Regions from separate parts of the Pseudomonas sp. ASL7 genome, predicted to be linked through region 2. Evidence: predicted binding sites of a transcription regulator. Region 2 holds the regulator's gene; the other holds the start of a gene.
The links. Region 2 encodes FliA, which starts transcription of late flagellar genes. Its sites were predicted from a motif close to CTAAAGTTTNNNNNNNNNNNGCCGNTAA; they were not measured.
Positions count from the first base shown of each region.

Region 1: AC1MDT_RS25790 (methyl-accepting chemotaxis protein) is a predicted target of FliA. The motif match lies at 1,923-1,950, and genes of this name have one in related genera.

Region 1 covers NZ_CM155279.1:5,584,948-5,588,156, reverse strand. Annotated here, with positions in the region: gene AC1MDT_RS25790 (methyl-accepting chemotaxis protein) at 1-1,835, opposite strand, end outside; gene ampE (regulatory signaling modulator protein AmpE) at 2,145-2,981, opposite strand; gene ampD (1,6-anhydro-N-acetylmuramyl-L-alanine amidase AmpD) at 2,978-3,209, opposite strand, start outside.
Region 2 covers NZ_CM155279.1:163,817-167,025, reverse strand. Annotated here, with positions in the region: gene AC1MDT_RS00775 (protein phosphatase CheZ) at 1-292, opposite strand, end outside; gene AC1MDT_RS00770 (chemotaxis response regulator CheY) at 315-686, opposite strand; gene fliA (RNA polymerase sigma factor FliA) at 854-1,594, opposite strand; gene fleN (flagellar synthesis regulator FleN) at 1,591-2,421, opposite strand; gene flhF (flagellar biosynthesis GTPase FlhF) at 2,538-3,209, opposite strand, start outside.

The DNA.
Region 1 (3,209 bases), 910 kb from region 2:
ACAATCATGCCGACGGCACCGAGGATGTTTTCCAGTGCCTGCTGGACTTTCTCCGACTGGCTGACAGTGCCGCTGGCCACCTGATGGCTGATACCCATCGCCTTCACCGCTGCACCGACACCGCCATGAAGCTTGGCGATCATCTGCTCGATTTCTTCGGTGGATTGCTGGGTCCGCTTGGCCAGGGTCCGGACCTCGTCCGCCACCACGGCAAAACCACGCCCTTGCTCGCCCGCTCGCGCCGCTTCGATGGCCGCGTTTAGGGCCAGCAGGTTGGTCTGTTCGGCGATGCTCTTGATCACCTCAAGCACACGACTGATGGACTGGCTGTCGCTGGCCAGCTGATTGATCACCAACACCGACTGATCGATTTCACTGGCAAGTGCAGCAATGCTGCCCTGCTGCGACTCCACCAGCCCGCGACCGTTGATGGTCTCGTCGTTAACGCTGTGGGCACTGTTGACCGCGGCGGCGGCACTGCGCGCCACCTCAAGGGAGGTGGCCGACATTTGGTTCATGGCTGTCGCCACCTGCTCGATCTGGGAGCGCTGCCCCGCCACGGCCTGATTGCTCTGCGCGGAAACGTTTTCCACCTGCCCGGCCTGGCGTTCGACCTCGCTGACGGTCTGCCCCACTCGCTCGATCAGGTCATGGATTTTCTTCACCGTGCCATTGAACACTTCGCCCAGTTCGCCCAGTTCATCGCGGCTATTGGCGTTGAAGGTCACCGTCATGTCGCCGGCGGCCACCTTGTCCATCATTGCGCCAAGACGCTTCAGGGTGGTGCGGGTCGAGGCGTAGAAACCGCCATAAAGGTAAAAGATCAACACAAACACCACCGAGAGCGCCACGGCCTGCAAAATCATGTGCGTGCGATTCTGCTCCAGCCGCTGCTGCAACTGCGTGCCGAGAAACTTCAGTGTGGCTTCATTGAGTTGGTAGGTCCGGTCCATCAGGCCTGTGACCTGATCGTAAAAACCCTGCCATGGCGTATCGAGCGTGTCAGCCATCACCACCTTTTCTTCGAACAGTTCGCTGGCCTTCTTCATCGATGCCTTGCTGTTATCGGCCTGAGCGGCCAGGGCTTCGCGTGCCGCTTTGCTTGAATCCAATGCATCCTGCAGTTTCAGCCCGTATTCGCCCTGTAGCTTTTCGATCTGTGCCAACAGTTCATCGAAGCGGGTACTCGATGCCGAGTTGAGAAAGCCCTGCCCCAACGAAAAAGACCCCATCGCCCGGCCTTCGCCCAGTATTTGGGTAACCCGTGGGGTCATATTGGTGATGAGTTCGCTCAGCTGACGCATGTCGCTCTGAGTGTCACGACTCACGCCCGCCTGACTGGCGATGATCTGGTTGAAAATCTGCGCATTACCGAGCAACTTGCCAATCATTCCGGTTTTGCTTTGCAGGGAGCTTTCCACTTGCAGGGCCTTGAGCGCGGCGATCATCTCATCACGCTTGGCATTGAAAACAGCGATCTGCTCCGGATCCTTGGTCATCGCCGTCAGCCCTTGCAAACGGCTCAGCACGCTTTGCCCCAAAGTGCTGATCTGCGACTCGATATTGCCAGCCTTGCCAGACTGACCGAGGGTGACATTGATCTGCACCAGGTTATTCAAGGTTTCCAGATCGCGCCGTAACGTCAGGCTGCTACCCAGGAGATCCAGGCTCTGCAATTCGATTTGGGTGCCCTGGAATTCGCGATAGGAATCGCGTACCAGATAGAAATTGGTCACCAGCATCGGCACAAGGAACAGCACGCTGATCAGGCTGAACTTCATACCAAAGCTCAGGCGATTCATTAGCGCAACGGCGGGATAGAGCAAGCTCTTCACTGGAGGTCCCCTTCGATTTCTTATTTTTATTGGCAGGCGCAGGTCGACAGCAGAAAGCCACTATTCGGCGCTATCTCTGTATAACTTAAATCGGCAGGAGGTTTTGTAACTTAAGGTAAACGGAAGAGCGAACACGGCCTTGTAGCAGCTGGCGTAACCTGCGTTCGGCTGCCTGTAGGAGCGAGCTTGCTCGCGAAAGACCTGAGAGCGACACGTTTATCCAACATGAACGCGTTATCGTTAACGTATTTCGCGAGCAAGCTCGCTCCTACAGGCAGGCGGACGCAGGCAGCGCCGGGGTCGGTGGGTTTAGGGAAGGACCGTCCACAATGCGAACCCGGCGTACCAGAGCACTGCGGCTCGCAGCAGCAGTTCCCAGATCCGGTCCAGGTTGTTGATGCCGTCAGGCCCGACCACCGGCGCCGGGATTTCACCGGCCACCATCCCGACCTTTTCGATCAATTGGGCGGCGCTGATGTTCCAGTTAAGCAGTTCGTGCAACATCACCCGGCCGACCGCAACAAAGTTGCCCACTAGCGCAAAACTCGCTGCCAGCAGGCGCACCGGCACCCAATCGAACGCGTGACGCAGCTTTGCGGCACGCTCGACCACGGCGGGGTTCTGCCCGTGCTCTTCGGCCAGGGCCAGCAGTCGATAACTCAATGCCGCGACCGGCCCCAGCAGGAAGTACCAGAAAATCACCGCGAAAAAGCTTTGATAGGCCTCCCACAACAGATGCCCTTCGACCCGCTCCAGCAATTGCTCGCCATCGTCGGCGCAAATACCCACGTCGCGTTGCGCAACATGGGCGGCAGCTTGCAGGTCTTCCCGGCGCCAGGCATCACGAAAGGGCCCCAGGCCGGCCAAAAGATCACCGCGCCCCAAACTGTAAATCACCACCAGCAAGTGCAGCGGCAATACCAGCAGACCGTAGGCCACCGGCTCCAGCACCACCAGTACTAAACCCAGCAGCGCCACCGGCAACAACACCAGCACCATCAGGACCAGCCACGGGCTTTTCGCCAGGCGTGGGCTGGACTCAAGCTTGTTCAACTCGTGTACCCAACCACTATCACGTTGAACCCGATGGCGCAGCGCCGAGAACTTCTCGATCCAGACGGCCAACAGCAGCACAAGAAAACTCATTGTTGTTCCTCTTTTGCCAGGGCGGCACGATAGCGTGCCCAGTCGAACGCCGGTCCCGGATCTGTTTTGCGCCCAGGTGCAATGTCACTATGCCCGCAAATACGCTGTGCGGTGATGGCCGGGAAAGCGCTTTGCAACTGCCGGGTCAAGGCTGTCAACGCTCGATACTGCGCGTCAGTGAACGGTAGATCATCCGTGCCTTCAAGCTCGATGCCCACGGAAAAATCG
Region 2 (3,209 bases):
CCTCGGTCAGCTTGACCACGTAGCCCAGACGCTCCGTGGCATCAGTGATCTGCGAGACTTCCTCGGCTTGCGGCATGGTCGGGTCAATCTGGAAATTGACGATCGCGCTATGCAGCTCCCGGGTGAGCTTGCCCACTTCCTGATACAGGCCGCGGTCACGGGTCTGATTGAGCTCATGGATCAATTGCACAGCGTCGCCGAATTTGCCTTTTTCAAGGCTCTCGACCAATTCGACCGCGTGTTTTTTCAGGGTCGATTCAAAATCGCCCAGTGAAGATTCTTTATGCTCCATAGCTCCCCCGTGGCGCAGTCCATCAACCGATGCGTTCGAAAATCTTCTCGATTTTTTCTTTCAACGCCTGGGCCGTGAAGGGTTTGACCACATAGCCGTTAACGCCGGCCTGGGCCGCTTCGATGATCTGCTCGCGCTTGGCTTCAGCGGTAACCATCAGCACCGGCAGGTGCTTGAGCTTTTCATCGGCGCGCACGTGGCGCAGCAGATCGATACCGGTCATGCCAGGCATGTTCCAGTCCGTTACCAGAAAGTCGATGCTCCCGCTGTTAAGAACCGGAATGGCAGTGGTGCCATCGTCGGCCTCGACCGTGTTGGTGAACCCAAGGTCACGCAACAGGTTTTTAATGATCCGCCGCATCGTTGAGAAGTCATCAACGATGAGGATTTTCATGTTCTTGTCCAATTCGACCTCCAAGCAGTCTTAAACGCGCCCAGCACCTGGACGCGCCATTTCAATCAATCTGGCAAAGCACTCAATGACTGTCTGGAGCACAACAGATCGAGACCGGCGCAGTTCAACACCACACCAGCCACGTTCGCAGTGTCCCCACACTGCCTTCAGCGCGCTCGCCACTCCCCCAAACGCCCCCGTAAACGGGCCGCGCACTGGCTATGTAACTGGCTGACCCGCGATTCACTGACCCCCAGGACCTCACCGATTTCCTTCAGATTCAGCTCTTCGTCGTAGTACAGCGCCAACACCAGTCGCTCACGCTCCGGCAAATTGGCAATCGCGTCCGCCAGCGCCGCCTGGAAGCGTTCATCTTCCAGATCGCGTGACGGCTCGAGATGAGCACTTGCGCCATCCTCGTGCAGCCCTTCGTGTTCGCCGTCCTGCAACAGATCGTCGAAACTGAATAAGCGGCTACCCAGGGTGTCGTTCAAAATCCCGTAATAATCGTCGAGACTCAATTGGAGTTCGGCCGCAACTTCGTGATCTTTAGCGTCACGACCGGTTTTAGCTTCAATCGAGCGAATTGCGTCGCTGACCATCCGGGTATTGCGGTGGACCGAACGTGGCGCCCAATCCCCCTTGCGGACTTCATCGAGCATTGCGCCGCGGATTCGAATGCCCGCGTACGTCTCGAAACTCGCGCCTTTGCTGGGGTCGTATTTGTTCGATACTTCCAGCAGACCGATCATCCCGGCCTGGATCAGGTCTTCGACCTGGACACTGGCCGGCAGACGGGCCAGCAAGTGGTAAGCAATGCGTTTAACCAGTGGCGCGTAACGCTCGATCAGCTCGTACTGCGCGTCACGTGCCGACTTCTTGTAGAAGTTGTAACCGCTGGCTGTCATAGAACCGGTCCTGCCGTTTGTTGCACGAGGCGCTCGACAAAAAACTCCAGATGCCCGCGGGGATTGGCAGGCAGCGGCCACGTATCAACCTTCTGCGCAATGGCCTTGAACGCCAGAGAGCACTTGGAACGCGGGAACGCCTCATAGACGGCACGTTGCTTCTGTACGGCCTTGCGCACGCTTTCGTCGTATGGCACTGCACCGACGTATTGTAAGGCGACGTCGAGGAAGCGATCCGTGACCTTGGTCAACTTGGCGAACAGATTGCGACCTTCCTGCGGGCTCTGGGCCATGTTGGCCAGGACGCGGAAGCGGTTCATGCCGTAATCGCGGTTAAGCAGTTTGATCAGTGCATAGGCGTCCGTGATCGAAGTCGGTTCATCGCACACCACCAGCAGGACTTCCTGCGCGGCGCGGACGAAACTGACCACCGAATCACCAATGCCCGCGGCCGTGTCGATCACCAATACGTCGAGGTTGTCGCCGATATCGCTGAACGCCTGGATCAGGCCGGCGTGTTGAGCCGGGCTCAGATGAACCATGCTCTGGGTGCCGGACGCAGCCGGGACGATGCGGATGCCGCCAGGGCCCTGCAACAGAACGTCGCGCAGCTCACATCGGCCTTCGATCACGTCGGCCAGGGTGCGTTTGGGTGTCAGTCCCAGCAGGACGTCGACGTTCGCCAAACCCAGGTCGGCGTCCAACAGCATGACGCGACGGCCGAGTTCAGCCAGGGCCAGTGACAAATTCACTGACACGTTAGTCTTGCCGACGCCACCTTTGCCGCCGGTCACCGCGATCACCTGTACGGGATGCATGCTGCCCATGTTATTTCTTTACCTTGTCTTGCATAGACGGAGGCCACATTACTGGCTGCGCGTTCACAGATGGAACAATGCATGGCAGACCATCGATGTAGGTATAAAAACTGTTCATTACTACCTCAGCCGACCTGTTTGGTCGGGCTGTGGTAAATATCAGCGAACATGTCAGCCATGGCTTCTTCGCTGGGTTCTTCCTGCATTTGCACACTCACGGCGCGACTGACCAACTGATGACGGCGCGGCAGATGCAAATCATCCGGGATCCGTGGGCCATCGGTCAGGTACGCCACCGGCAATTCATGACTGATGGCCAGGCTCAACACCTCGCCCAGACTTGCCGTTTCATCCAGTTTAGTCAGGATGCACCCGGCCAGCCCGCAGCGCTTGTAACTGTGATAAGCGGCCGTTAGAACCTGTTTCTGGCTGGTGGTTGCCAGAACCAGGTAATTTTTCGATTTGATGCCACGACCCGCGAGGCTTTCGAGCTGCATGCGCAGTGCCGGGTCGCTGGCCTGAAGGCCGGCGGTATCGATCAGCACCACGCGCTTGCGCAGCAATGGATCCAGCGCCTGAACCAGCGACTGGCCCGGGTCGACGTGTGTCACCGACACATTGAGGATCCGGCCGAGGGTCTTGAGCTGTTCCTGAGCACCGATACGGTAGCTGTCCATGCTCACCAGTGCGATGTTTTGCGCGCCGTACTTGAGCACGTAGCGGGCGGCCAGTTTGGCCAGGGTGGTGGTCTTGCCCATACCGGCAGGACCGACCATGGCAATCACACCGCCCTCTTC